Regions from separate parts of the Terrisporobacter glycolicus ATCC 14880 genome, predicted to be linked through region 4. Evidence: riboswitches for the same ligand, from Rfam matches in the RefSeq annotation. Region 4 holds a riboswitch; each other region holds the start of a gene.

Region 1 (8,012 bases), 1.0 Mb from region 4:
CATTTCAACAAGAATATAGAGATTATTTAGACTTGGCTAAGTTGCTTCAATTAATGCCTGTTATAGGTGCAGCTGTGGGCTTCTATGTTAATGGAAAGTTGCTTGATAAATTAGGAGATGTAGCAATAAATTCTTATCGTATGAGATTAGAAGAATTTAAGTAAGTAATATAATAAAAACTTGTATAAGTTTAAGTAAAAATCGTCAAACATAGTGTTGTTAAACGATGTTTGACGATTTGATTATATAGCAATTATTTAAATTTCTTTAAGTGAAATAATTGAGTTATTAGGTAAATAATAAGTATTTTCCTTGTCATAATTACTTTTATGATAGTCAGAACCTGAATTTGATAATGTTGGTGCTATAGTAATTGAATTATCGTCAGAATCAACTATTTCTCCAACTATAGGAACTGAACTTAAATAAGTATTTACTTCAACAGGTTTTTGTAAAAAATTATTATATGAATTATTATTATCCATTATTTTCACTCCTTTTAAGTAATAAAATGTAGATATAGTAATATTATTAAATTTTTCTGACAATATATTCACTATAAAAGAAAAAATGAATTAAAGAATCTATTTGGAATAAATAAATTGATAGTAATGGCTAAAAAATAGAATGATTATAGTATAATTAAATTAAACTATTTATAAATAGGGGATGTTTATAATGCAATGATCCATAGAAGGTTTTCATGAGAGTACATATCTGGGGAAAATGAAAGATTCAAAAAATGATTTTATTTACATTGATTTTTGTATTATATTTTTTATTGTTTTTAAATATGTAAATATACCATTATTCTTAGGTTAATTGGTAATGGGGGAAGATAATGAATGATATTAGTTTGATAATTTATGCTTTATTTATACAGATAAATTTCAAGCTTTAAACAATATTAATATTAGTTTAGATAAAGGAGATTCTTTAGATATAGTAGGCTCTAATGGAGCAGGAAAATCAACGTTGTTGTTACGACTTTGTGTAAGTTTGATGCCATTGCAACAATAATAGCTATGAAGCCATTAATACTAATAATGGACGAACCTACAGCAGTTCTAGATCCAAAGGGTTAATAAATTTATTAAATAAGGAACTTATAGAAAAAGTAATTTAGGGTTGCCATTATCTATATAAAATATGGGTGATTTGAATAAGTTGAAAAATGAAGATACAACTTACGAAATTATAATATTAAAAGAGTTGAAGAATACTATTTTAATAAAAATATAAAAAAATAAAGAAATAAATTTTTGATTTATTTAATAGGAGGTAAATATGAACAGAATAAAAAATATTACATCATTGGTAGAAACAAAATTTATAAGTTTATATAATGTTAAATATTTAAATAAAAATAACGAAGAGAAAAATTGGACAGTTGCATCAAGAAAGAAAAAAGAAGTATTAGAAGGCATTTATCTTCAAAATAAAAAGGATAAAGTAGATGCAGTAATAATATGTGCATATCATAAAGAAAGTGAAAAGTTAGTTGTAATAAAAGAATTTAGGGTTCCAATAAATAAATATATTTATGAGCTGCCAGCAGGACTTGTAGATAGTGATGATGAAAATTTTGAAAGTGCTGTAATAAGAGAGTTAAAGGAAGAGACAGGTTTAGATGTAATCGAAATAAATAAAGATCTTAGTTGTAACCAAGTATATTTATCACCAGGAATGACAGATGAATCTGCAGCCTTTGTTTATTGTATATGTGAAGGTGAGATAAGCAGTGAGTTTTTAGAAGATGATGAAGATATCGAAGCAGTTTTAGTTTCAAAGGAAGAAGCAAAAGAAATAATAAAAAATAATCATACTTCTTTAGATATTAGAGTCTATTTGGCTTTACAGTCATTTTCAATTTTAGGAGAAAAAATGTTTTTATAATTCATTAAAGAATTCATAATCCCTCCATATTTTTAATATATAAAAATATGGAGGGATTATTGTGCCTTATGATAAAAAAATAGCCATTGTGTATAAAACTAAATATGGATGTACTATGAAATATGCTGGATGGTTAGCCATAAAACTAAATGCAGATTTGTACGAAATATCTGACGTTGGAAGATGGGATTTATTAAAATATAAAACAATTATATTTGGTAGCCCCATATATAATTCTAAAATATGTTTGGCAGACTATATAGAAGAAAAGTATCAGATTTTGAAAAATAAAAATATAGTTTTATTTTGTGTTAGTATGAATATGCAAAGTAGGGAAGATATAGTTGAACATAATTTTGAAGATGAAGAAATTAAAAAACAAATGAAGTTCTTTTTCTTGCAAGGTTGTATTGATTTTAATGATTTAACAAGAATAGATAAAACAAAATTCAAAAAGAGCATAAATAAAAATCAATCTTTTGAAATGATAAAATTAGAAAAATATAGGTGTATTGATAGAAGTAATAAACGAACTATAATGCCAATAATTAATTATGTTTTAGACAAAACATACTAGAAATACATACAGTCTAATGTATTATTTTATTATAAACTGATAATAATATATACGATATTGAAATTTATATTTGGAGGTAAGAAATGAAAGCATATGTAGATAAAGACTTATGTATAGGATGTGGTGTTTGTCCATCTGTATGTCCAGAAGTATTTGAAATGGGTGATGATGGTTTATCTCATGTAATAGTGGATACTGTTCCATCAGGTTCAGAAGATGATGCTAAGGATGCAGAAGAAAGCTGTCCAGTAGATGCAATAAAAGTTGAATAGTACTTATTTAAGAGTTATCAAATTTTGATAACTCTTTTTTAGTTAAAAATTTTGTTTTCTACAGTGCTTATAGGGTATAATAAAAAGTATAAAAATACTGGGGGAGATTTATGTGCTATACATATATAATTAAATGCAAAAATAATACTCTATATACAGGTTATACTACAGATATAATAAGGCGTATGGAAGAACATAAGCAAGGTATTAATTCTAAATACACTAGAGCTAATGGTTTTGATAAATTAGAGATATTTTTTGAAATTGATAATAAAAGCCAAGCTATGAAATTAGAATATTATATTAAAAAATTAAGCAAATCTAAAAAAATATGGATAATAAATAATCCGGAATTGTTTATAGATGAAGTTAAAGATAAATTTTCAATAAGAATAGGAAAAATAAATAAAAGTTGACAATTTTTATAAAAGTATTATAATGAAGTTGAAAGTAAATAAATTGCTAGGGGCGCCATTGGCTGAGAGGTTTATACCAACCCTTGTACCTGATCTGGATAATGCCAGCGTAGGAAAGCACCATGAATTTTATAACCATACAAGGGTTTTAAATTTGTTTATATTATGCTATGCCTACGGGTATAGCATTTTTTTATGCTCAGAAATTATATAACATTGAAAATAGAGGGAGTAAAGATATGAAAAATTACAAAATACCAACTTTAACAATTGCAGGCTCAGACTCATCTGGAGGGGCAGGAATACAAGCAGACTTAAAAACATTTTCAGCTATAGGAACCTATGGAATGAGTGTAATTACAGCTATTACAGCTCAAAATACACAAGGGGTTTTTTATGTAGAAGAACTTAGCTCAAAAATAATTAAGGAACAAATAAAAGCTGTATGTGAAGATATACAACCAAAAGCAATAAAGGTAGGGATGGTATCTTCTCCAGAAATAATTAAAGATATAGTTGAATCATTAGAAAAATATCCTTGTAAATATTTAGTTGTGGATCCGGTTATGATCTCTAAAAGTGGATATTCACTTCTTAAACCAGAAGCTAAAGATAATTTAATTAAATATCTTATACCTAAGGCATATATAGTAACACCAAATATTCCTGAAGCTGAGGAAATAAGCAATATAAAAATAAATACAGTTGAAGATATGAAAAAAGTAGGTAAAGCAATTCTTGATCTAGGATCTAAATTTGTGCTTATGAAAGGTGGTCATTTAGATGGAGATTGTGTAGATGTATTAATGGGAGAAGACACTTTTGAGGTTTATAAATGCGAAAGAATTAATAAGAAAAATACTCATGGAACTGGGTGTACTATATCTTCTGCTATTACATCTCACTTAGCATTAGGATATGACATCAAAGAATCAGTAAAACTTAGTAAAGAATATATTACAGAAGCCATAAAGCATAGCTTTGATATAGGTCAAGGAGTAGGACCGGTACATCATTTTTATAAATTTGATTAAACATAGGGGGATATTATGTATAAATTATTAAAAAAAGTTAAGGAAATAAATCCACTTGTATTACACTATACAAATAATGTTACTATAACAGATTGTGCTAATACAACACTAGCTATAGGGGCAAGTCCACTAATGAGTTTTTCTTATGAAGAAGTGGATGACATAGTTAAAGTTTCTAGCAGTGTAGTTATTAATATTGGAACTATGAATAGTGAACTACTAGATTTATATGTATTAGCTGGAAAAACTGCAAATAAGTACAATAAGCCAGTTATATTAGATCCAGTAGGAGTATTTGCTACAAAGGCAAGAACCGATTTAACTAATAAATTATTAAATGAAGTTAAATTTGATGTAATAAGAGGCAATATATCGGAAATTCAGTTTATAGGTGGATTAGATGTTAAAGGGAAAGGTGTAGATTCTTTTGATGATGGAAGTGATGCATCATTTATTGTTAAAGAGGTGGCTAAAAAACTTGAGTGCGTTGTTGTTGCTTCAGGAAAGACTGATGTAATCAGTGATGGAGATAAAATTTATAAAATAAGTAATGGAACACCAAAACTTAAATTTATAACAGGTACAGGTTGTATGAGTACATCTTTAATAGGAAGTTTTTTACCATGTGCAGAAGAGAAAATAGATGCTGCAGTAATGGGAACTTTAGTAATGTCTCTTTGTGGAGAGTTAGCTAATAGAGAAAATCCATCAATAGGAAGCTTTAAAACAAGACTATTTGATGAAATGTTTATTTTGAATGAAGATACTTGCAATAAATATGGAAAAATTGAGTTAGCACAACTTAAATTTTCATTATAGCAGAAAGGGGGACGCTATGTTATTATCAGATTATTTATTTAATGAAAGTAAGAAAATATGGGATGAATATTTAAAACATCCTTTTATAGTAGAAATGGGAGAAGGAACTTTAGACAAAGAAAAATTTAGAGACTATTTAGTTCAAGATTATTTATATCTTCTAGACTATGCTAAAGTTTATTCCATGGGATTTATAAAAAGCAATGACGTAAAGCATATGAAGTTTTTTAAAGATAGTGTAAATGGAATTATGGAAGATGAAAGTGCTACACATATAGCTTATTTAAAAGAGCTAGGTGAAGATATTAAAACACTTCAAAGACATAATATAAAATGGGAAAATGAAAACTATACTAATTTTATGAAAAGCATAGCATTAACAGGAGATATTCAAGATTTAATAATAGCAGTACTTCCATGTGCGTGGAGTTATTATTATATAGCTAAAGAAATGAAAGAAATATATAAGGACAATTTAGAAAATAATTATTACGCTGCATGGATAGAGTCATATTCTTGTGAAGAATATAGAATGTGTGCCAATGAAAATATAGATTTGGCAAACGAACTTTGTAAAAATATAGACGATAATAAAAGAGAAAAACTAAAAGATATTTTTATAAAAGGTAGCTTATATGAAATGGCATTTTGGGATATGGCTTACAAGGAGATGAGGTAATGATAAATACATTTATATTAGGTTTATGTTTAATACCTGTAATATATTATATATCTAAACTTAAGGACTTTAAATTAAATACAAAAACAATGGTGATAATAGCTTTGTTTGCAGGTGTTCACTTTGTTTTATTAAAAATACAATTTGTTCAATATCCTCAAGGTGGAGGATTTAATTTACTTGCATCCTTACCTATACTATTAGTTGGTGTTTTATATGGACCAACAATAGGTATGACTTGTGGTTTAGTGTCAGGAGTAATAACTTTAATAGGTGGAGAGCTATTTATAGTCCATCCAGCTCAATTTTTATTAGACTACATACTTCCAACAATGTTATTAGGTTTAAGTGGAATATGTGGTTCACAAAAGAGAAGTAAAATATTCTTAGGATGTTTAATAGCAGTAGTACTTAAAGTCACAGTGCATGTAATATCAGGTTGTGTATATTTTTATGAATATGCACCTGATGGTTGGAGTCCTTTAGCCTATTCTTTAGTATATAATTTAACAGGAGAAGGAATAGAGGCATTTTTAAGTTCTTTAGTTATAACAATAATTCCTATAGGAAAAATTATGAAAATGGCTAATATAACTACACTAAATAAGGTAAGTTAAGGAGATTATTATGGTAGATAAGAATAAGTTAAAAAAATCACTTAAATTATATTTAGTAACAGATTCAGGTTTGTTAAAAGGAAGAGATTTTTATAAATGCATTGAAGATGCTATTAAAGCTGGAGTTACCATGGTGCAACTTAGAGAAAAAGATGCCGATGGTAAGAAGTTTTTAGAAAAAGCAATAAAGCTTAGAGAACTTACTAAAAAATATAATGTTTCATTTATTGTTAATGACAGAATAGATATTGCTTTGTTAGTGGATGCTGATGGCGTTCATGTTGGTCAAAGTGATATAGATGCTGTATCTGTAAGAAGATTAATTGGTGAGAATAAAATTATAGGAGTATCAGCTAGAACTGTTGAAGAGGCTGAACAAGCTAAAAAAGATGGAGCTGATTATTTAGGTATTGGCTCAATGTTTTCAACAAGTACAAAATTAGATGCTAAAAATGTTTCTTTTAATACTCTAAATGAAATAATAAAAAAAGTTAATCTGCCATTTGTTTTAATTGGGGGGATAAGCCTGAAAAATGTACATGAGCTAAAATCATTTAATCCAGATGGATATGCTCTTGTTTCAGGCATATTAGCAGCAACAGATATAGACTCTAGAGTGAAACTATGGAATGATAAAATATAGATATATGGAAATGACCTAGAAATAGGTCATTTCTTTATGTTATAATGAACTTGAAAAAGGATATATGTTTTAGCAATAAGTTATAAAGGGGAAAGTAAATGGATCAATTAAATTCAACAAAAAACAGAATATCTTCTGTTGCATGGAAATTATTTTATGAACAGGGATATGAAGCAACGACAGTGGATCAAATAATAAATGAATGTGGCATATCAAAAGGAAACTTCTATCATTACTTTAGCGCAAAGGATGATTTATTGAATACATTATCAGATATATTTGACGAAGAATACACAAAAATAATGGGTAATCTAAATGAGGATATGAATAGTTTCGATAAGCTTATAGCAACTAGTAAACATTTATTTCGATTTATAGAAGAAAGTGTACCAGTAGAATTATTGTCTATTTTATATTCATCACAAATTGTTAAGAAAGGCAAAAAGCATTTACTTGATCAACAAAGAGTATATTATAAAGTTTTGCAACAAATAATAAGTGAAGGTCAAAGTAGAAATCAAATAAGAAATGATAAATCATTTTGGGAGTTAGCTAAAATTTATGCTATACAGGAAAGAGCAGTTTTATACGATTGGTGCATTTGTGAAGGAAATTATCCTTTATCTTCTTATGGTATTGAACTTTTAGAAATGTTTTTAAAAGACATTAGAATAGATTAACAAGGATGGTAAATATGAGCAATATTAATATTAAACTCACTAGAGAAAACTTTAATTTTAAATTTAAGCAATATGAAAGCATGTATTTTCATGCTGAAATAAACCCTAATAGTGAAGTTGTAAAATATAAAATTACTAAAGATAAAGATGGAAATGAGTTAAAGGAGTTTGGAAATACCCATATAAAGGACAACATGATTTATATTCCTCAAATTGAGGCATATATTGACCTAAATAAAATAAATTAAAAGAGAGAGAATTTATTCTCTCTCTTTTAATTTAAATCTAAAGTTATTTCTGAAATTACATTTTCAGGATTTTCTATAACAAATTGAGGTAATACTTCATAGTATTCACGATCTATAAATCTTTCTATTTC
Region 2 (8,012 bases), 1.4 Mb from region 4:
GAGAATTTGCTACATATATATTACTTGGCAGTGAACAAAAAAGTGTGGCTTTAATGTTTTTTATTGAAACATTAATAGTTGGTGTAATGGCTATAATGTGTGGAATATGTATAGGGACTCTGTTTTCACAAGTAGTAACTGCCATAGTTTTAACTACAGCAAAACAAGAAGTAGTATTTAACTTTAGGCTGTATATGGATACTGTTGTTATAACTTTTATATTTTTCATATCCATGTTTTGTATAATTGGAGTTTATAATATTAGAGTTTTAAAAAAATTAAAGCTGATTAATATGATGAATGTGGAGAAGAAAACAGAGTTTCAATTTAAAAGAAGTGGTAAGTTTTATGCAATAGTTTTTGGATTGTCAGTAATTTTATATAGTGTGGGAGGATACTGTACTTATAAACTTATTAACAATAATGGCTACTCAGCTGTGGATTATAGAAATGGATTTATTTTTCAAGTGATATCCTTAGCAAGTTTTATAGTAGCTACATACTTACTGTTTTACTCTATAGCATATATCATAATTTTTATAAAAGAGAGATGTATTAATTTTAAATACGAAAATACAAATCTTTTTTTAATAGGAGCAATAGTATCAAAAATAAAAACAGCGCCAATATTAATGGCTACCATTTGTATAACATTTCTAGGAGCAGCCATTAGTTTTATGTTAACTCTTGTAATGAGTCAATGGAGTTTAGGTTATTTGGATTATAGAGTACCTTTTGATATAGATGTGAGAAATGAGTATAGCTATAGATTTGGTGAAAACACAAGTTTAGAGGATATTAAGGACATACCTAAAATAAATTATGAGGAAGTTATAAAATATTTAAACGACAATGATTATGGTGTTGAAGAGTACTGTCAGGTGGAAAAATACTTTTTGAATAAAGAAGATTTTTATATAAGAGATGTAGACAATATACCTATAGTTGTAGTGAAATTAAGTGATTTTAATAAACTAAGAAGTATGTTAGGTTATAAGGAAATTAAGCTAAGAGATAATGAATTTACTACTCAGTGGCAAAAAATCATAAAGGAAGATGATATAAAAAAATCCATAAAAGAAAATTCAATTATAAATATAGATGGAAAAAATTTAAATATCAGTGACACTGGATATTATACTGAATCTATTGGAGAGGGAATTTATAATATTTACTCAGATCACATTATAGTATTGCCAGACAAGTTATGTGAAAATCTAACTCTTGCAAGTACTAATTTATTAGTTAATACAAAGAAGGAAGTAGATTTTGAGAAAATCATAGAGTTTAAAGGTAAATATATATACGATTGGTTTAAAAGTAATAATGAGAATTTAACTAAAAAATATAATAATAAAAATGGAGATATAAGTGAATATTTAATTGAAACTAGAGTGAGAGCTTTTGAAACTAATAATATATTAAATTCAACTTTAGCCATGAGGATTTTAGGAATATATTTAGGCACAGTTTTACTTATGATTAGTTTAACAGTCCTTGCTCTTCAGCAACTTTCTGACTCTATAGAACATAGAAGTAGGTTCAATGTACTTAAAAAGTTGGGAGTGGAAGAGGATGATATTAATAAAATAATTTTAAAACAAATATCCATATATTTTGTAATTCCCATATTTATAGCTTTAATTGGTTTTGTAATATTTATATCTAATTATTATATTTTAAATTCGGAAATAATTAATTCTTATATAGGTGATAAAGCCTTTGTAATTAACATTGTAATAGCCATGATTTTAATGATATTCATATATGTGTGCTATTTTGCAGGTACTTATTACACTTTTAAAAGAAATATAAAGTCTAAAGAATATTAAAATATATAATTCTAAGACAATAAACAAATACAAATATTAAAAAAGTATGCAAGTTGATAGTTTTAATCAACTTACATACTTTATTTTTATATAAACATTAATCTACTTAAATATAATATTGTAATTGTGTTCAATATGATGTTTTAATTCATCCATAGAGATATCTTTTGTATTACATATGCCATCGTATACATTGATAATCTCACTAGGCATACCATAAACTCCAGTAACCCATTCCAAAGCAGTAGGACCATCTGTTTCTGCTAGAATAAGATCAACAGGGACTAGCCTGGCAATTTCTTGGCTTTTTTGTGAAGTATTTATATCTACGCTTAAAGTGAAATAAGATTTAGCATCTATAAATTTATTTAAGGTAGATAAATCTCCGCTATACCAGTGAATTATGGATTTTTCCAACATATTTTCTTCATGTAAAATATTATAAATTAATTCTTCTGCACCTTTAGTATGGATGTTTAAGAATTTATCATAAGTTTTAGATTTTTTTACAAAATGTTTAAAAACTTCAACCTGAGGCTCATAAGTTGACTTATCCTCCACCCAGTGAAAATCCAGACCGACTTCACCTATGATTTTGCTACTTTTTATGTAGTTATCATAGATATCTAGGTTGGTGACTACATTAGTAACTTTCCAAGGATGTATACCAAAAGTAGGTATAATATTGGAACAAACTTTAGAAAAGCCAAGATTTTTCTTATAGCTTTTTTCATCCATAGCACAGGAGATTACTTTTATATTGTTTTTATTTATATCATCATAAACCTTTTGCAATTCATGGTCTTTGTAGAAATCTATATGACTGTGAAAATCTATATACATTTATAAATAACCTAAGATTTCTTTCTTAAGTTTAGCTATGTTTTCTAGATTATCTTTACTGTAGATACGTTTGTCTACAAAAACTTCTTTATTAACTACAGCAGGTTTATTTGATAAAATATAAATTCTGTCTGACAAAATTATTGCCTCGTCAATATCGTGAGTAATAAGCAATATGGTAGACTTAATTTCCTTCTTTATGTCCAGTAGCCAATTTTGCATGGAAGCTCTTGTAATGGAATCTAATGCTCCAAAAGGTTCATCTAAAAGCATAATATCGCTGGAATTAACAAAGGTTCTCATAAAGTTCACCCTTTGCCTCATACCACCAGAAAGTTCATGAGGATATTTATTTTCGTAACCTTCTAAACCAAAAGTGGAGAAGTAAGGTTTAACTGTTTCTTGACTTTTTTTCTTTTTTTCACCTTTTAAGATTAAGGGAAGAGAAACATTATCCATTATGTTTTTGTAAGGGAGTAGAAGATCTTTTTGGTACATATAGCTGAAACGACCATTAATATCTACTTCACCAGAATCACTAGTTGTTAAGTTGGAAAGTATGTTGAAAATAGTACTTTTACCACAACCACTAGGACCTATAATGGAAACAATCTCTTCATCATAAACATGTAAATCAATATCTTTTAAAATAAGCTTATCTTTGTATTTTTTTGATAAATTACTAATAATAATTTTTTTATTAGTTTGGTAAGAATTCATTTGTATATGCATCACTTGCTTTCATATCCTTGTTTATTAATTTATATTCTTTCATGAAATCAGTGTAATTATTCCAAACACTATCTTTCATTTCGCCCCATTTAGAAGCGTCATCTATATATTTATCAGCTAAATACTTTTGACTTTCAATAGCTAAGTCTTCGTTTATTTCAGGAGCATGTTTTAATAATATTTTTGCACTTTCTTCAGGATTTTTAACACAATCTTGGTATCCTTTGCTTGTTGCAGCTAAAAACTTCTTAGCAAGGTCTGGATTTTCATTTATTATTTTTTCACTAGTTATTAAAAGAGGAGTATAGTAGTCTAATCTTTTGTCTAAATCCTTAGTAGCTACAAAGTTTATATCTTCCCCACGAAGCTTTGCCTCTACACCTGTCCAACCTTCGAAAATATTAGCTATATCTATGTCACCTTTAGTAGCTGTGAAGAAATCATCTTTTCCTATATCTACTATTTTGATTTTGCTAAAATCAGCACCGTTGTTAGTCATAATTGCATTTAAAGTAGCTTTTTCTGATTCTGATCCCCATCCACCGTAAGTTTTGTTTTCAAAATCTTTTACAGTTTTAATTTTTTTGTTTGCTGGAGATGCAAACCCAGAAGTATTGTGTTGAATAATTGTAGCTATAGATTTTATTGGAAGTGGGTCTTCACTAGTTTTTGCATAAGTAACATCTTCTTGATAACTTACACCAAAATCAGCTTTTCCTGTGGCAACTATAGTAGTAGCAGTACCATCAGATGGTTGAATTATTTCCACATCTAAACCTTGTTCTTTGTAATATCCTTTATCTAAAGCAACATATAATCCTGTATGGTTAGTATTTGGAGTCCAGTCAAGAACTACAGTAACCTTTTGTAAATCTGAGTTTCCTTCTTTTTTTTCAGTACTTTTCTTTGAGCAACCTGTCACTAAACCTATAGTAAGTAGTGCAGCTGTCATTAATGATATGCTTTTTTTAAACTTCATTTTATTCTCCTTTGTACTTGTGTTTTAATATTATTTTCTTCAAAATATTTATACCCATTACAAATATTAAACTAAAGATTATTACTAAAATTGTAGATGCAAATACTTTGTCCAAAGCATATGCACTTTTTGCTCTTACCATATAAACACCAAGCCCTACACTTCCACCAAGCCACTCAGCAACTGTTGCAGCAACAAAGGCATAAGTAGCTGAAATTTTTAAGCCTGTAAATAAGCTTTCCAAAGACATGGGAAGTTTTAAATGAATAAATGTATTTAGTTTGCTGGCATCCATAGTTTTGAATAAATTTATATAGTCTTTATCTATATTTTCCATACCATCCACAAAATTTATTAATATGGGGAAGAAACAAGTAGTCATTACCATGATTATTTTTGGTAATGAATCAAATCCAAACCATATTATAAGTAGTGGAGCTATGGTTATTGTTGGTATCATTTGAGATACTAGCATTATAGGATAGAAACATTTCTTTATAAATGGAACAAAGTCCATAATTGTACCTATTGCTAATGCCAATAATATGGAATAAATAAATCCTAAAACAGATTCATTTAAAGTAACTAAAGCATGCATTTGCAAGTTTGCAAAATCTGTGCTAAAAACTTTTATTATTTTGCTTGGTGCAGGCATAATATATTGAGGTATATCATTACTTACCACAATAAACTGCCATAATAATAAAATACTTACAAACGTTATAAGTGGATAAATATAATTTTTAATCTTATCTGTGATTTCTAAGTTTGTTCTCAATTGTTAGGCCTCCAGCTTTCTCGTCAACCCTAGCAACTGTGATGACTCTTTCACATCCTAGTTGAAAGGGTATTTTGTGCATTACTTTTATTAAATCAAAAACTTCATCAAATTCCCCTTCAAATGTTGTACTCATGGCACCGATTTCATACTTAAGACCACTTTCCTTTACTTTTTCGATGCAAGCATCTACTACTTTGTACATTTCCTCCTCACCTGTATAAGGTCTAAGAGGCATTACTGCCACGTCTGCTATAACCATTATTATTCCTCCTTTTTATAATTACATATATAAATACATAAAAAAATGCTATACCCGTAGGCATAGCATATATAATCAAATTTAATCCCTGATACTCTTTATGAGAAATAAAGTATATAGCTTTCCTACGCTGGTATTATCCAGATCAGGTACAAGGGTCGGCAAAACCTCTCAGCCAATAAAGGCACCCCTAGCAAATATTTACTTTTAACTTCATTATAGTTTATTTAAAAAGATTGTCAACAGTCAATTTAAGGATAAAACCATATAGTTCATTGTTATATAATATACAATATATATATGTAGTAAATTAATATTATAACTGGGGGGGAAAAATATGAATTTAACTTCAATTAATAATAAATATAATTCCATAAGAAATATAGTTTATGGAAAAAATGGAGCAGTGGCAACATCAACGCCAATTGCAGCTCAGGCTGGTTTGGAAATTTTGAAAAAGGGTGGCAATGCAGTAGATGCAGCCATAGCTACGGCAGCTTGTCTTACTGTTGTTGAGCCTACAGGATGTGGAATTGGTGGGGATGCTTATGCATTAGTATGGATAGAAGAAGAAAAGAAGCTTTATGGATTAAATTCCAGCGGATTTGCACCGGAGAAAATGAAGTTGGAAGAATATGAGGGGATGGAATCTATGCCTAAGTATGGATTTGGTGCTGTGACAGTTCCTGGAATACCTGCTGCATGGGGAGAACTTAATGAAAAATACGGAAAGTTAAGTTTATTAGAATGTTTGAAAAGTGCCATAGAATATGCTAGAAATGGCTATGCTGTGGGACAAACTGTATCAAATTTATGGCAGAAAGTTTATGATGAATACGAAGAAAACTTACAGGGGGAAGAGTATAAGTACTGGTTTGAAACTTTTGGTAAATTAGGAAGAGCTCCTAAGGCTGGAGAAATTTTCAGGTGTGAAGACATGGCAGAAACTCTTGAGGAAATAGGAAGAAGCAACGGTGAAAGTTTCTATAGAGGAAGTTTGGCAGATGAAATAGATGAGTTCTCTAGAAAGTACAATGGATTTATTAGAAAAAGTGATCTGGAGAAATTTTATCCTCAGTGGATGGAGCCAATTAGCACAGAGTACAAAGGATATGAGGTTTTTGAAATACCACCAAATGGTCATGGAATAACAGTGCTTATGGCTTTAAATATATTAAAGGGGCTTAATTTGCATAGTGATAAAGAACATGTAGATAATTACCATAAAATTATAGAAAGTTTAAAACTTGCCTTTGCTGATAGCAAAACTTATGTAACAGATATAAAAGAAATGGAAGTAAAGGTTGAAGAATTACTAAATGAAGATTATGCAAAGAAAAGAAGAAGCTTAATAGGAGATAAGGCTATTGAACCTATATGTGGAGATCCTTATTCACCAGGAACAGTATATTTGTGTAGCGGTGACAAAGATGGAAATATGGTGTCATACATACAAAGCAATTACACAGAATTTGGATCAGGATTAGTAGTTCCAAGTACAGGAATAGCCCTTCATAATAGGGGAAACAACTTTAGTTTAGATAAAAATCATGTTAATGTGGTAAAACCATTTAAAAAGCCATACCACACAATTATACCAGGATTTTTATGCAAGGATAATGAAGCTGTAGGGGCATTTGGTGTAATGGGTGCATTTATGCAACCTCAAGGACAGTTGCAAGTTCTTACTAATTTGATTGATTTTAATATGAATCCTCAAGAAGCATTAGATGCGCCTCGTTGGCAATGGATTAAAAACAAAGACATTGAAGTTGAAAGTGATATGAATGAAGCAATTGTACAAGGACTTATGGAAAAAGGTCATCATATTAAAGTTATGGAAGACTTCACAAATATGGGTAAGGGACAGATTATATTAAAAAATATTGAAGCTGGGTCTTATGTTTGCGCCACAGAAAAAAGATGTGATGGTCATGTGGCTATTTGGTAATTGTTTTGTGCTAAATTGTAAATAGAGTTACCTTATGATTTGGGTAGCTCTTTTTTATTACTAGGAATTTCATATTTGTCATAAAATCTAAAAATGTTATACTTAAACATATATAATAGGAAGTTACCATATAAATTTGGGGGACATTATGAAAAAAATTTATATAATATCAATGAGTGAGTATACTGGATTTAGTATAAAGCAGCAGTTAGAAATAATATTTGAAAAAGAATTTTATATAGAATGTTTAAATTTAAATAACTATAAAGAAAAATACTTAGATTGTGATTTATTGATTTTTTCTGGTGAAGAAGTAAAAGATATTTGTGATCATATACTTAATGACAATATAAATTATATAGTTTCAAAAAGAGTAATAAAGCATGATTATATTGATGAAATTTTAAGTATTCCTAGAGGGACAGATGTACTTTTAGTAAATGATGCAAAGAGTTCTTGTGAAGAAGTTATTAGACAGTTAAAGAGTCAGGGACTTAATCATATAAATTATCACCAATATTACCCAGGAATTAAGTCTTATAAAAATTTAGAAATTGCAATAACACCTGGTGAAGCTCATTTAGTACCTGACGAAGTCTCTAATATCATAGATATAAAATCAAGACATCTAGATG
Region 3 (8,012 bases), 1.8 Mb from region 4:
TTACAGCATCTACTGTTAGTAACTTTATTATCAATTTAATGAGTATAATCGTATCTTATACTATAAATATTGTCCTTGGTTTAGTTATCTCAGTTTATCTACTTTTATCGAAGGAAAAATATATTAAAGTTATAAGCTTATTTTTTCAAAAAATATTAAAACAACATTATTTTAAAGTAAAAGAGTTTGTTAATATATTGGATAATAATATTGGTGTATATATAGTAGCAAAAGCTATGGATTCTACAATTTACGGTATTATCTGTACTATAGTACTTGCATTAACAGGTTCTAGATATGCATTATTTATAGGAATAATTGCTGGTGTAACTAATATGATCCCTTTCTTCGGACCTATTTTAGGTACTATTATAGCTGTTGTTACTAACTTATTCTTCTCTATTAATAAAGCTATTTTAGTTTTAGTAATTATGATAGTGGTTCAACAATTAGAAAGTGCCATATTAGAGCCTCATTTTGTTGGAAAACAAGTTGGCGTACCACCAATATTAACAATATTAGCTGTAACATTTGCTGGAAAATATACAGGGTTTTTAGGTATATTGTTAGCCGTACCAGTTACCGGTGTTCTTTTAGTTTACTTTAAGAGATATATTTACAGCAAAAAAGATGAATCTCTAAGCAATACTATATAAAACAACAAGTATAAACAAAATAAAAATACCTTAAAATAGACTTTTATAAGCTATTTTAAGGTATTTTTTAATTAATCCATAATATCTACATCTTCACCTTTTAATATCTTATTTATATTTCTAACTGCACACATTTTCCCACACATTGTGCAAGTATCTTCATTTTCTGGTTTAGATTCTGTTCTGTATCTTCTTGCTTTTTCACTATCTATAGCTAAATCAAACATTTTTTCCCAATCTAAATCTCTTCTAGCTTTACTCATTTCATTATCCCAATCAGTCGCACCTTTAACTCCTTTTGCTATATCCGCTGCATGAGCTGCTATCTTAGATGCAATTATTCCTTCTTTTACATCTTCTACTGTTGGTAGTCTTAAATGTTCTGCTGGAGTTACATAACATAAGAATGATGCTCCATAAGTAGCTGCAATAGCTCCTCCTATAGCAGCTGTTATATGATCATAACCTGGTGCCACATCAGTAACTAGAGGACCTAAAACGTAGAAAGGTGCTCCTTTGCAAACAGTTTCTTCTATTTCCATATTAGCTTTTATTTGATTTAATGGCATGTGCCCAGGACCTTCTATCATAACCTGAACATTTTTCTCCCAAGCTCTACTAGTCAATTCTCCAAGTGTAACTAACTCCTCAATTTGAGATACGTCCCCTGCATCTGCAATACTTCCAGGTCTACAAGCATCTCCTAAACTTATCGTAACATCATGTTTTTCACAAATATTTAATATTTCATCATAATATTCATAGAAAGGGTTTTCATTTCCTGTCAACTCCATCCATGCAAATATAATAGACCCTCCCCTAGAAACTATATTAGTAAGTCTATTAGATTTTTTAAATCTTTCTGCTGTATGCTTGTTAACTCCACAATGAAGAGTTAAAAAATCTACACCATCTTCTGCATGCATTCTAACAATATCTAACCATTCTTTTGCAGTTATCTTCTTTAACGGCTTATTATAATATACTACTGCATCATATATAGGCACTGTACCTATCATTGCAGGGCATTCATCTATTAATTTTCTTCTAAATGTTTGAGTATCTCCAAAAGAACTTAGATCCATTATAGCTTCTGCACCTAAGTTTACTGCATTCATAACTTTTTCCATTTCTATACTTGTATCAAGGCAATCTTTAGAAGTACCTAAGTTTACATTAATTTTTGTTTTTAATTTTTTACCTATTCCATAAGGTTTTAATGATTTATGATTTTTATTAGCTGGTATTACGACTTTACCTGTTCCTACTAAATCAAGTAATTCTTGAACATCCATATTTTCATATGTCGCTACTTTTTTCAATTCTTCTGTTATTATTCCCTTTCTTGCTGCATCCATCTGTGTTGTGTAACTCATTTTATTTCCCCTTTCATCTTACCTTTATAAAATTTTTTAAATAAAAAAATCTTTCTTACTTTGGCAATAATTACGCAAAATAAGAAAGATTCTCTTAATATAAAAAGTCGTACAATAAATGTACGACTTTTAATCAAAATTAATAAATAATGTCATTAACAATAAAATGTTAAAACAAAATATATACAATACTTAATCTCCCTACGTCGGCATTATCCAAACAGGTTCAAAGGGTTTAGAATTTAAAAATTCAATCTCAGCAACAGCTCCCCTAAATATTTTATTTTAACTTTATTCTAGCACTATATTGTATTAACTTCAACATTATAGATTTTTTTATATAGCTATTTATTATTTACAATTATTAAACTATGCATTTAAATGACATGCTATCTTATGCCCATCAGATATTTCCGTAAGCTCTGGACAATCTATCTTACATATAGGCTTAGAGCTATTACACCTTCTATAATATGGGCATCCAAACGTAACCCCATCATCATTATTAATCTTTTCAATAAAATCTTTAGACATATTTTTTCCATATTCATATGATGATGATAATAATTTTATTGTATAAGGGTGTTTCATCTTGTGAATATCTTCTACATTTTGCAGCTCTTCCATTACTTTCCCCTTGTACATTATCACTAAAGAATCTGCCAAATAATATACTGCCTCTAAATCATGAGATATTAATATATAAGTTAATTCTGATTCATCTTTTAGATCAGAAAGCAAGTTAAGTATTTGAGCTTGAATTGATACATCTAAACTACTAAGAGGCTCATCCAATACTAATAAGTCTGGCTCCAAAGCTAATGCTCTAGCAATACATATACGTTGTAATTGACCTCCACTAAACTGGCTTGGAAATTTATATTTATCCTTATAATCAATTCCAACTTTAGTTAACAGTTCTTCAACTTTTAGATTAATTTCACTTTTAGATAATTTATTAAAATTTTTCAAAGGTTCACATATTATCTCTTCAATTGTATTTTTTCTATTTACTGCTGCTAAACTATCTTGAAATACCATCTGTAAATCTCTTCTATACTTATCTTTTCTTGTAATATTTTTTACATTTTTATTCTTAAATACTATTTTTCCTTGTGAACACTCTTCTAATCCTACAATAAGTTTTCCTAAAGTACTTTTTCCACACCCACTTTCTCCTACTAATCCAACACATTCACCTTTTTTAACAGTAAAACTTACTCCATCTAAAGCTCTTACTTCTTCTTTATTTTTTAATCTATATACTTTTTCTACATCTTTAATACTAAGCAGTTCCACAATTTTTTATAGCCTCCTTAAATAATACACATTTTACTTGATGATTTTCATTTATATTTATAATATCCACATTATTATTTTTACAAATTTTCTCTCTAGCATTACATCTACTATAAAACTCACACCCATTTCCTCTTTCAAACAAACTTGGTGGTGTTCCTTCCAACATTGGCAATCTATTTTTCGAAAATTTAGGCCTTGATTGTATTAATGCATTTGTATATGGATGTTTAGGATTATTCAATATTTCATCAACAGACGCTTTTTCAACTATAGTTCCTCCATATATAACTAATACTTCATCTGCCAATTCCGATATTATACTAAGGTCATGAGATACTAATATTATAGATGTTCCTAAAGTATCTTGAATATGTGCTAATATATTTATAATCTCACGTTGTACTGTTAAATCCAAAGCTGTAGTAGGCTCATCAGCTATTATTATTTCCGGTTCTAATATTACAGCTAAAGCTATCATTACCCTTTGAAGCATTCCTCCACTTAACTGAAAAGGATAGCTATCTAATACATTTTTAGGGTTTGAAATATGCATTTTTTCTAATATATTCATTGCCTTTTCTTCTATTTCACACTTAGTAGTTTTTTCATGGGATAATAGTGTTTCAATAAAATGATAACCTATAGTTCTTAATGGATTAAATGCACTCATTGGGTTTTGCGTAATCATAGCTATATGATTTCCTCTAAACTTATTCATCTCAGTATTATTTCTATAAGGTAAGAATTTATTTTTAAAATATATATCTCCATTTACAATCCACTTTTTATCATCTAAAAGTCCCATTATAGAAGAACAGGTTAGTGATTTTCCGCTACCACTTTCTCCAATTATTCCAATAGTTTTTCCTTTTTCCAAAGACAAACTTACATTATCTAGTGCCTTTAATCTTTCATTTTTTTGAATTAATTCAATACTTAAATTTTTAATTTTCAAAATCGAAGTATCTTCCATATTATTTTCCCTCCATATATTTTAACTAACTACCTCTTCCAAAGTATCTCTAAGTTGATCTCCTATTATATTTGCACTAAGAACTACTAATAAAATCATTATTCCAGGCCAAAACATTAACATAGGGTTGCTATGCATAAACATCCTACCATCATTTATCATCATCCCCCACTCTGGAAAAGGAGCTTTTACACCTAAACCTAAAAAAGAAAAACCTGAAACTGCTAAAATCGTATGTCCAAAATCTATTGTAAGTATGGCCAGCACTTGTGGAAATATATTTGGCAAAATAGATTTAATCAGTATTTTAATATTTGAACTACCTAGTAATTTACTACAATCAACATAACTTAACTCTTTTTCTCTTATTGTTAAATTTCTCGTTACCCTAGCATACCAAATCCATTGAACTAAAATCATAGCAATTATAATATTAGTAATTCCTGCACCTAGAAAACTTACTATTACTAGAGTTAATACTAGACTTGGGAAAGAATATAAAACATCGCATAATCTCATAATAAAATTATCAACTTTTCCACCTAAAAATCCTGATAACATACCTATAAAAATACCAAAACTTGCAGATATTATACAAGCAATTAAGGAAAGTCCTACAGTTGGTCTAATTCCATGAATTATTCTACAAAATATACATCTACCCATATTATCCGTTCCCATAGGATATTCCATAGAAATTGATAAAAACTTTTTAGTAAGCTCCATTTCTAGAGGATCGTGTTTAGAAAAAGTAGGTGCAAAAATACCAGTTATAATTAATAAAAGAATAAAAATAAAACATATTAGAGATAATTTATTTTTTAATAATATATTTATAATTTCTTTTTTCTTCATTTATTTACCCTTCCAATCTTATTCTAGAGTCGATTTTAGCACAACTTAAATCTGCCATAAGATTACTAATAATAAATATAATAGCCATAAGTATAATATATCCTTGTATCATTGGATAATCTCTTTGAGATATAGCCCCTGTTATCATACGACCAATTCCTGGCCAAGAGAATACATTTTCTACGATTAGACTTCCTGAAAGCATTCCACCAAAGTTCATTCCTAAGGATGTAATTATGGGAATTAAAGAGTTTTGTATTACATGATTGAATAATATTTTTCTCTCATTTATTCCCCTCGCCCTAGCGTAAGTTACAGCAGGAGATTTCATATTTTCTAATAAACTATTTCTCAAAATTCTTGAATAAGTTGGTACATAACCAAAAGCTAAAGTTAATGACGGTAATATTATATTAGAAAATTTTTCTGCTCCTGATACAGGTAAAATTCCCATCTTAATTGAAAAGAATTGAACCAATAAAAATCCAAGCCAAAAAGATGGCATAGAAGATCCTACAAAAGAAAAAACTCTTCCTATATTATCTACTTTTCCTCCTGCATGTGTTGCTGAGTATATACCTAAAGGAACACTGATTGTAAACAGCCATAATAATGAAGCAAAAGCTAATGATATAGTGTATTTCAATCCAGACAATAATTCAACAGAAACTAATTCTTTACTTATATATGAAGATCCAAAATCAAATTTCAAAACATTTCCTAACCAGTTAAAATATTGTGACATAATAGGTTTATCCAAACCAAGATTAACCATAGCTATTTCTAAATTTTTATCTGTTACTGGAATATTTACTGCATTTAAATATGCTGTTGCTGCATCTCCAGGCATAATTCTTACTAAAAGAAAAGCTATTATAGATACACCTATCAAAACAGGTATAAGTGTAATTAATCTTTTAATAACATATTTCTTCATTACAAACCCTCTTTCTCATAAGTAGAATAAACTTAAGTCCTAATTTGTAAAGTCACTAGAACTTAAGTTCATCTTTAGTATAAATTTAAATCTCAAATAATAATTTATTTACTTTCTCTAGTAACATCTTCAACAGGTATGTAATAAAGAGTATTAAATTTAATACCAGTTAAATTCTTATCACAAGCCACTAGTCTTGTTGTGTTTGATATAGGTAAATATGCTGCTTGATCATGTAGTGTTGTAAGAATATCTTTGTATAATTCTTGTCTCTTAGTTTCATCATTTTCAACTATAACCTTACTTATTTTTTCGTCTATATCTTTTTTCATTGGTAAACCTTTTTGTGCTTGATAATCTGCATATCCTTTATTTTTCATAGATGCCACTAAAGTATGAGGGTCATATGGATCTCCCCATGTCTCTGTTATCGTTATACCAAAATTGCCTTTTTTAGTTCTATCTATTAAAGCTTGTCTTTCTTGTGCTTCTAAATTTATTTTAATACCTATCTTTTTATATTCACTTTGAAGTACTTCTCCCAAAGATTTGTAAATTACATTGTCACCATCATAATAAAATCCTATTTCTAACTCTTTACCATCTTTAGTTCTATAATCTTTTCCTTCTTCTAGCTTCCACCCTGCTTCATCTAGAAGTTTTCCAGCATTTTTAAGATCATACTCGTACTTAGGTAAGTTTAGGTCACAGTAAGGAACATTTTCATTAAATAAAGTATCTGCTGGTTTTTGTAATCCATAAAATACATTCTCAGAAATAACTTCCTTGTCAACACCATGTTGTAATGCTTTTCTTACTTTTAAATCAGCTGTTGGACCATTAGTAGCATTAATTATTAAAGATACTGTACTTAAGGGTTCTGATACATGTGTTCCAAATCCACTATTTTTTAACTCATTAAAAGCGTCTGGTGATAATCTACTTTCCACATCAAATATCATATCAACTTCTCCTGCTTTTAAGGCATTTACAGAAGTATCTCCATCTGGAGTAACAACCATTTTTATTTCTTCACACTTAGGCTTTTCTCCCCAATAATCTTCATTTCTCTCAAGTATTGAATATTCTCCAGCCTTATACTCTTTAAGTTTCCACATACCTGTTCCTATAGGCTCTTTTATACCTTTAGATGTATCTCCATCCTCAGGGAAAGATGCTTTAGCCATAATTCTTACAGGTCTAGATAATGCTAATTCTTGTAAAACAGGATAGTAAGCTTCTTTGTATTTAATCTTTACTGTACTATCATCTATAACTTCTACTGAATCCATTAAATTAATGGACTCTAAAAAAGCATGTTCTTCTTTATTTTTTAAAACTGCATCAAAGTTCTTTTTTACAATATCTGCATTTAACTTCGAACCATCAGTAAATTTAACATCTTTTCTTAAATAAAATGTATATTCTTTTCCATCTTCTGATATATCCCACTTAGTCGCCAGTGAAGGTTTAACTTCTCCATCTTCAAATGTAGTAAGTCCATCATATAAAAAATTTTGACCATACATAGGGCAATACCCATGAGCATTCAGATCCCCAATATCATTTGCTGTTGCAATTACTAAAGTATCACTTTTACTTTCTTCTTTAGTAGAACTGCAACCAAGAATTGACCCCGATATGAGTAAGGCCATTAATACTACACTTAACTTCTTAATAATTCCTTTTTCCACAATTGTCTCCCCCTATTTTTAGTTAATTATAATAATAAAAAAACACGAAGGCTTTTCTGTATTTATACAGAAATATACCTTCGTGGTAAATTTATCATTTCAAATTATAATATAATTGTATTGTATATTTTTAATATTTTCAATATTTTATCAATTTATTTTTATCTTCATATTTCGACTTGTTTTTTATATATTTATAATGCATATTTTATTTTAATT
Region 4 (8,012 bases):
TTTCATTGGCTAACTCTACTGTTTTTGCTGAGTCTATTTTGTTGTATGTTTTTTCGCTCTCCTTTGAAGAACACCCTATTGCAGAACTTAATGTTACAACTAGTAACATCCCCAATGATAAAACTTTAAATTTTTTGTTTAATTTCATGATTATCCCTCCAGTTAAATTCCATATTATAATTTGCTATAATATATTTTAATAATTAAACTTCTCAATCCATTTTATTATAACAAATTCGACTCATTTAGGTAAATTAATATAGAAATAATCAATAATTTACAATTATGTATAATTTTTTTCTATATGTTATAACATTTATATTTTGTATTCCTTTATTTTTAGTTTTGCATTTTCACATGTAAATAAAGTGCTCATAATAGCAAAATCGTCTGCATACTTTAAAACTTCTTTAACATTTTCAGGTAATATACCTCCTAGTGCTACTATTTTAATATCAGTGATTTTTTTCCCTTCTTTCAAAAGATTTATTCCTTTAGGTTTTAAATTTTCCTTACACTTAGTTTCATATATATGTGATAAGGTTATATAGTCTACTTTTATATTATTTTCTTTAATAATTTTTTCTAGTGTGCTAATATCACTTGTATTATGAAGAGACAATCCTAAAATTTTATTATCCTCAAAAATAAATCCTTCATTAACAAGTTGGATAAATCTTTCAAAAGATAAATGGATTCCACTGAAATTAAGCTTTTTGTACAAATTTATATTACTATTAATGATTAAATTAAACTTGTTATGTAAATAACTTGTTTTACTTACAATCTTATTGTACAAATCGGTTAACTCCTCATCACTCATATCTTTTTCTCTTAAAATAACATTTTCTATTCCACTACTTACAGTATCTTCAATAACTGACAAATAATGATTTTCATCGCATAAATGTCTATTTGTTATCAGATACATTAAAATCTCACCCAATCTTTAAATACATATTGATATCCAATTGATTTCAACATACTAGCTACTTCTTCTATACTATTGTCATCATTAGTTTTAAACTGAGCTGTATTTTCTTCTCCTTGAGAATGTCCGCCAACATCTGTTGATACTGCTGCACTTAATTTTGTAACGCCAAGGGGCATTAAATGCTTTCTCATGTCTAAAGTTTCTCTGCTCGATACATTTAATGCTGCATGAGGATCGAACAATCTCATAATAGTTAAAATTTGAAACTCTGTAGCATCGTCCACCTCTAAAACATCTTCAAAACTTCCTTTAAATGGTCTTATTCTAGGAGCAGAATATGATAGTTCTATATGTGGATATTTTGTTTTTAAATACTCTCCATGTAAAATCGAGAAAAATGCGTCTTTTCTAAAATCACTAAGACCAAGTAATGCTCCTATGGATAAAGACCTCATACCAGCAATAGCCCCTCTTTCTGGTGCATCTAATCTATATCTATAGTCAGCTTTAGGACCTTTTATATGTACTTTTTTATAAACTTCCTCATCATAAGTTTCTTGATATATAGTTAGTGAATCTGCACCTTTATAAACTAAGTGTGTATATCCTTCAACGTTCATAGGATAAACTTCTATAGCTATTGATGGAAATTTTTTAGATAAAATTCCCACAGCATCACCTATATATTCAATGCTTGATTTTGTTTCACTTTCTCCAGTTAAGACAATAATATGTTTAAAACCTTTAGCAGCAACACAGTTTCCTTCTTTTTCTATTTCTTCTAAAGATAATTTTTTTCTCTTTATTCCACTATGACAATTATAACCACAATAAACACAGTGATTTTCACAGTAGTTTGCAATATAAATAGGAGTATATAAAGTTGCAGTTTTACCACAATATTGTAATGCTAACTTACTAGCCTTTTGAGCCATTACTTCTAAATGCTTTTTTGCTGTAGGCGAAAGTAAATTAAGTAAATCTTTGTGATTTAGCTTATCCTTTGATAAACTTCTTAGTACATCATTATCACTTACTTTCTCAAAATATCCATCAAAATCAAAATCTTTATATTCTTCTATTACCTCATAAAAACTCATTTTAGATACCTCCTATAAGTTCCCTAAAAAACCAGTAAGAGGAGAAGATGCATTTGCAAATTCTGATACAGATCCAGTTTTTGCAATAAATGCTACACGACCACCCTCTACTGCCATTTTAAATGCTTTTCCCATAGCTATAGGATCACCAGCTGATGATATTGCTGTATTTACTAAAACTGCTGCAGCTCCCATTTCCATTGCCTCCATAGCTTGTGAAGGCTTTCCTATACCTGCATCAACAATAATTGGAATATCCAGTTCTTCTATCATTATTCTTATCATCTCTTTCATTTTAAGACCTCTATTTGAACCAATCGGTGCACCTAGTGGCATAACTGCAGCAGCGCCTGCTTCTATTAATCTTCTTCCTGCATATAAATCTGGACTCATATAAGGAAGTACTACAAATCCTTCATCTGCAAGAATTTTAGTTGCTTTTATTGTTTCTTCATTATCTGGTAATAAGTATCTAGTATCTGAAATTACTTCTATTTTTATAAAATTTCCACATCCCATTTTACGAGATATTCTTGCTATTCTTACAGCTTCTTCGGCCGTTGTTGCTCCTGATGTGTTTGGAAGGATTGTCATATTTTTAGGTACATATGTAAGAATATTTTCATTAGAGTTATCTAAATCAACTCTTCTTAGTGCCATAGTTATTATTTCACTACCACTTTCTTCTATTACTTTTGGAAGTATTTCATTAGACCCATATTTTCCTGTCCCAATTAAAAGTCTACTATCAAACTCATGTCCACCTAATATTAATTTATCCATTAATTTATCCCCCTAAATATAATCTATAAGTATTTTACTTGCTAAATTAGCCATATGATTTGCACAGATTGCCACACGAGGTGCCATTAACCCCTCACCTTCTTTTGCTTCATGTACAAAATCACCACATATATAAAATTTTTCTCTTATTTTCTTTGTCACAATAATATTTGAGTCATAATATCCTGCCATGCCAGAAGATGCTATTAAATATTTTTCTCTCATATGAAGCAAAACAAAATTACTTATTTCAGCTTTACAATTTGGATCATCTAAAGCTTCAATTATTATATCTACTTCATATAAAAAATTCATATTTTCTTTAGTAATATAAGAATTATGTATTTCAACCTCTATGAAAGGATTAATTTTATCTAAATGTTCTTTCATTGCTTTTGTTTTGTATTTTCCAATATCATCAATAAAATATTGTTGTCTATTTAAATTGGAAGGTTCTACAACATCATAATCAACCAAAATCAACTTACCTACACCTATTCTAGCTAGAGAGATAGCTATATTAGAACCTAGACCACCAATGCCCAAAATAGCTATCTTTCCTCCTTTTAATTTTTCATGTACTTTTGGTGTATGCCTTGCAATCATAAGATTTTCTAGTTCATTCATAGATGGTTTCTTTCCTTTTTCTATTAAAGTTACTCTATCATTTTCTTTTAATATTTCATTTTTTTTAGTAGGAAATCCATTTAAAACTACAACATCACTAAACTTATTAAAAATATCTTTAATTTTAAAAACACTTATATCATTTTCAACTTCTCTTTCTATTTCATTAACAAATATTTTCAAATCAACCACCACCAATAAAGCTAATAATTTCTATTACATCATGCTCTTTTAATACATAATTTTCATATTGCTCATTTTCTAATATTTCTAAGTTTATCTCTACAACAACTCTATCTTTGTTTAAGTTGTAATCATTTAATAAATCTAATACAGTTTTATTATTTTGGAATTCTACTACTTTTCCATTTACCTTCATCGTTACACCTCCTCACTTTTTTGTTTCAATAAAAAAAGCCTTACCCGTAGGTAAAGCTTGTAGTAATCACATATCATATGTGAAAATTCACATATTTCATTATATAACACTCTACTCTTTCCTACGCTGGTATTATCCAGATCAGGTATAAGGGTTAATGTTTCCATCTCTCAGCCTTTTAGGGCACCCCTAGGTAAAACTTTTCAATTTGTTTTAATTGTAGTACTTAAATTTAATTTTTTCAAATCAAAATATTTTTATGCTTGTAATAATTATATTTATATTCTTGCAACACCAGTTTTTATAGCAGCTTCTCTTACTGCTTTTGCCACATTTTCTACTACATTTTTATTGAAAGCATCTGGAAGTACATAATCTGGAGTTAATTCTTCGTCACTAACTACATTTGCTATGGCATAAGCTGCTGCAACCTTCATTTCTTCATTTATTTCTCTTGCTCTAACATCTAATGCTCCTCTGAAAATTCCAGGGAAAGCAAGAACATTGTTAACTTGGTTAGGGAAGTCTGAACGACCAGTACCCACTATAAATGCGCCTCCTGCTTTAGCTTCATCAGGGAATATTTCTGGAGTTGGGTTTGCCATAGCAAATACTATTGGTTTATCTGCCATAGTTTCAACCATTTCTTTTGTGACCATCTTAGGCGCAGATACCCCTATAAATACATCTTTATCTTTTATGATATCTACTAAACTTCCTTTTTCACCATATTTATTAGTCACTTTCACCATTTCTTTTTGTGCCCAATTTATATCCGCAGAATCTTTATGTATTGCACCATTAATATCACATAAAACTACATTTTTAACATTTAAGTTAAGTAACATTTTAGCTATGGCCATACCTGCTGATCCTGCACCATTTATAACTATTTCCAAGTCCTCAATTTTCTTTCCTGATAATTTAACTGCATTTAATATTCCTGCAGAAACAATTATTGCTGTACCATGTTGATCATCATGGAATACCGGAATATCTAATTCTTCTTTCAATCTATTTTCTATTTCTATACATCTAGGTGAATTTATATCTTCTAAGTTAATTCCACCAAATACAGGTTCTAATAATTTAACTGTTTTTACTATATCATCAATATCAATAGTGTTTATACATATTGGAAAAGCATCTACGTTGCCAAATTCTTTAAATAATATTGATTTTCCTTCCATTACAGGAATCGAAGCAGCAGCACCTATATTTCCAAGACCTAAAACTGCAGTTCCATCACTAACCACTGCCACCATATTACTTTTACAAGTATATTTATAGACATCTTCTGGATTTTCTTTTATTTTTAAACAAGGCTCTGCAACACCAGGAGTATATGCAGTAGATAAATCATCTTTGCATTTTACTTCAACCTTACTCTGTATGCTAACCTTTCCTCCGTGATTTTCGTGCATTTCTAATGCTAATTGTGCAAAATTCTTATTACTCATTTTACTTCTCCTTTATAACATCTGACAAATTATTAGTTTTTAAATTTATTCTGATTCTTTTGCAAACATTGCTCTTCCTTTTTCATATATATTGTTACCATAAGAGTCTATAGCAACAATTAACTGTAAGCCTTCAACCTCTAATCTTCTAACTGCTTCTGGTCCTAAATCTTCATAAGCTATTACTTCACATTTTTTAATAGCATGAGAAATATATGCTCCTGCTCCACCAATAGCTGCCAAATACACAGCTTTATTTTTTATCATAGAACTTACTACTTCTTCTCTTCTTTTTCCTTTACCAATCATAACTTTTAGGCCCAACTCTAATAAAGGTACTGTTAAGTCATCCATTCTATAACTTGTAGTTGGTCCAGCTGAGCCAATTATTTGCCCCTCTTTACTAGGTGATGGCCCCACATAGTAAATTCCTGCTCCATTTACATCAAATGGTAGCTCTTCTTTATTATGTATTGAGTTTATCATTCTTTTGTGAGCTGCATCTCTTCCAGTATAAATTACACCACTAATTTTAACAACATCTCCACAAACTAATTTCTCTATATCTTCATTTTTAAAAGGTGCTTTTAACTCTATCATATTTTCCCTCCTATATAATCACTTGCTTATGTCTAGCAGAGTGACAATTTATATTAACTACAACAGGAAGCCCTGCTATATGTGTTGGGAAAGTTTCAATATTTACAGCAAGAGCCGTCGTATTTCCTCCAAGGCCTTGAGGGCCTATTCCTAAATCATTGATTTTTTTAATCATTTCTTTTTCTAAATCTGCTATCATCTCATCTTCACTGTGATTTCCGATATCTCTAAATAAAGCTTTCTTAGCAATTTGAGCACATTTATCTACTGTACCACCAATACCCACTCCCACAACTATAGGTGGACATGGATTAGGTCCAGCTTCACTTACAGTTTTCACTATGAATTCTTTAACTCCCTCAATTCCATCAGAAGGTTTTAACATTTTTAATTGACTCATATTTTCACTTCCAAAACCTTTAGGTGCATATTGAATTTTTATTTTATCTCCCTTCACCATTTCATAGTGAATTATGGCAGGAGTATTGTCTTTTGTATTTATTCTAGTTATTGGACTTACTACAGATTTTCTTAGATATCCTTCTCTATAACCTTCACTTACACCTTTATTAATAGCATCTGTCAAGGTATCTCCTTTTATCATAATTTCTTGGCCAATTTCAACAAAAAATACTGCCATTCCCGTATCTTGGCAAAGAGGTATATGCGTGTCTTTAGCTATTTGAGCATTTTCTATTAAAATATTTAATATATCTTTTCCTAAATCACTTTTTTCTTTTTCTAAATTTTCCTTAAAGGATTTTATTACATCATCCCCAAGGTATATATTTCCTTCAATACAAAGTTTCTTAACCTCTTTAGTTATTACTTTTGAATCAATTTCCCTCAAGCGAACATACCTCCCAAACAATCTCATAATTATTCGTGTTTACATTTTAACTGTACCACTTTTTTTCAATCTAAACAATATTTTAAAGTATAAATTTTATGGTAATTATGTTTATATATAAATTGTATCAGTTATAAAAAAATAAATCACAACTTTTAAAAAAGGATTTTCGTTCCTCTATCTAGAATAACTATATATGTTAGTCCTATGCTTTTTTAGGATTCATTATAAAACTTGAGGAGTGAAATATATGAGTGTTGCAACAGTAGATTTTTGGGTTAAATCATTTGATAATATTTATTTAAAATGCGCAAAAGACTTAGTAAATAGTCCTAAAGCTACTATCTTAATCCTACATGGATTAGCAGAGCACTATAGAAGATATGATTATATCACTAGAAAATTTGTTTCAGATAATTTTAATGTATATAGATATGACCACAGAGGGCACGGAGATTCTGATGGAAAAAGAGGATATGTTGACGATGCCCATACCTTTGCAAAAGATCTAAAAATTGTTATTGATTTAGTTAAAGAAGAAAACCCAAATCTTCCTTTATTTATTTTAGGTCAAGGCATGGGAGGACATATAATGAGTATTCTAGGTGGACAATATGATAATCTGGCAGATGGTATGATATTTTGTAGCCCTTTAATTTGTGATTATGGTAATTATACAAATTGTAATTCTGATGAATATGATAGTGATTTTGACTTTGTTTCTGTTGGAAGTATTCATAATCTAAGCCATGATTATGATTTTATTCAATCTTATGATGAAGATGAATTAGTTTTAAAACAAGTTACTGTAGGTCTTTATCACGTGTTGAAAAAAAGTTGTTCAAATATTATTGAATATTTATATAAATTTAAATATCCTTGCTTAATACTTCATGGCTCAATGGATGCAGTAACAGATTGTGAAGATAGTAGGTTTTTATTTAATAATATAATTTCTACAGATAAGGAAATTAGGATTTTGAATGGTTTATATCATAAGCTTTTGGATGAATTAATTAAAGATGATATAATATCTGAAATGAGTAGATGGATAGAAAATAGAATATAGTTAAAAAAGGAGAGTTAAAATTATTCAGCTCTCCTTTTTTAATTAAATGATATATTTAATCTCTGCATCTGGAAAAATTTCTTTTATATTTTCTGTAAAAAACTTTTTCATATATGCTAAATGTTCCTTTGGATAAACAAATTTTCCATATCCAAATTGGCCATATTTATAAGTTCTATCATTATCTTTCATTGGTAAAATATTCTCTGG

Evidence for each region. A riboswitch is a leader RNA that binds a small molecule or an ion and turns the genes downstream of it on or off. The one in region 4 is predicted to bind thiamine pyrophosphate.
Region 1: another riboswitch for thiamine pyrophosphate. It lies ahead of thiD (bifunctional hydroxymethylpyrimidine kinase/phosphomethylpyrimidine kinase); the one in region 4 lies ahead of thiS (sulfur carrier protein ThiS).
Region 2: another riboswitch for thiamine pyrophosphate. It lies ahead of TEGL_RS16910 (MTH1187 family thiamine-binding protein); the one in region 4 lies ahead of thiS (sulfur carrier protein ThiS).
Region 3: another riboswitch for thiamine pyrophosphate. It lies ahead of thiC (phosphomethylpyrimidine synthase ThiC); the one in region 4 lies ahead of thiS (sulfur carrier protein ThiS).

Annotation. Positions count from the first base shown of each region.
Region 1 is NZ_CP117523.1:1,860,763-1,868,774, forward strand. It holds gene TEGL_RS09245 (EcsC family protein) at 1-164, shown strand, start outside; gene TEGL_RS09250 (hypothetical protein) at 258-485, opposite strand; gene TEGL_RS19800 (hypothetical protein) at 943-1,020, shown strand; gene TEGL_RS09255 (NUDIX hydrolase) at 1,288-1,896, shown strand; gene TEGL_RS09260 (flavodoxin domain-containing protein) at 1,958-2,473, shown strand; gene TEGL_RS09265 (ferredoxin) at 2,557-2,745, shown strand; gene TEGL_RS09270 (GIY-YIG nuclease family protein) at 2,856-3,161, shown strand; TPP riboswitch at 3,200-3,294, shown strand; gene thiD (bifunctional hydroxymethylpyrimidine kinase/phosphomethylpyrimidine kinase) at 3,401-4,195, shown strand; gene thiM (hydroxyethylthiazole kinase) at 4,211-5,014, shown strand; gene tenA (thiaminase II) at 5,031-5,693, shown strand; gene thiT (energy-coupled thiamine transporter ThiT) at 5,693-6,310, shown strand; gene thiE (thiamine phosphate synthase) at 6,321-6,953, shown strand; gene TEGL_RS09300 (TetR/AcrR family transcriptional regulator) at 7,052-7,633, shown strand; gene TEGL_RS09305 (hypothetical protein) at 7,657-7,881, shown strand; gene TEGL_RS09310 (hypothetical protein) at 7,908-8,012, opposite strand, start outside.
Region 2 is NZ_CP117523.1:3,458,193-3,466,204, reverse strand. It holds gene TEGL_RS16935 (FtsX-like permease family protein) at 1-1,832, shown strand, start outside; gene TEGL_RS16930 (TatD family hydrolase) at 1,935-2,675, opposite strand; gene TEGL_RS16925 (ABC transporter ATP-binding protein) at 2,676-3,395, opposite strand; gene TEGL_RS16920 (ABC transporter substrate-binding protein) at 3,376-4,386, opposite strand; gene TEGL_RS16915 (ABC transporter permease) at 4,388-5,164, opposite strand; gene TEGL_RS16910 (MTH1187 family thiamine-binding protein) at 5,136-5,426, opposite strand; TPP riboswitch at 5,532-5,628, opposite strand; gene ggt (gamma-glutamyltransferase) at 5,764-7,377, shown strand; gene TEGL_RS16900 (sigma-54 interaction domain-containing protein) at 7,526-8,012, shown strand, end outside.
Region 3 is NZ_CP117523.1:3,050,948-3,058,959, forward strand. It holds gene TEGL_RS15070 (AI-2E family transporter) at 1-656, shown strand, start outside; gene thiC (phosphomethylpyrimidine synthase ThiC) at 728-2,032, opposite strand; TPP riboswitch at 2,214-2,315, opposite strand; gene TEGL_RS15080 (ABC transporter ATP-binding protein) at 2,402-3,331, opposite strand; gene TEGL_RS15085 (ABC transporter ATP-binding protein) at 3,318-4,307, opposite strand; gene TEGL_RS15090 (ABC transporter permease) at 4,329-5,162, opposite strand; gene nikB (nickel ABC transporter permease) at 5,167-6,099, opposite strand; gene nikA (nickel ABC transporter substrate-binding protein) at 6,204-7,793, opposite strand.
Region 4 is NZ_CP117523.1:856,103-864,114, reverse strand. It holds gene TEGL_RS04375 (rhodanese-like domain-containing protein) at 1-148, opposite strand, end outside; gene TEGL_RS04370 (thiamine phosphate synthase) at 317-931, opposite strand; gene thiH (2-iminoacetate synthase ThiH) at 931-2,034, opposite strand; gene TEGL_RS04360 (thiazole synthase) at 2,047-2,817, opposite strand; gene thiF (sulfur carrier protein ThiS adenylyltransferase ThiF) at 2,830-3,636, opposite strand; gene thiS (sulfur carrier protein ThiS) at 3,629-3,823, opposite strand; TPP riboswitch at 3,924-4,024, opposite strand; gene TEGL_RS04345 (NAD(P)-dependent malic enzyme) at 4,102-5,283, opposite strand; gene TEGL_RS04340 (Fe-S-containing hydro-lyase) at 5,329-5,883, opposite strand; gene TEGL_RS04335 (fumarate hydratase) at 5,894-6,733, opposite strand; gene TEGL_RS04330 (alpha/beta hydrolase) at 6,984-7,802, shown strand; gene splB (spore photoproduct lyase) at 7,845-8,012, opposite strand, start outside.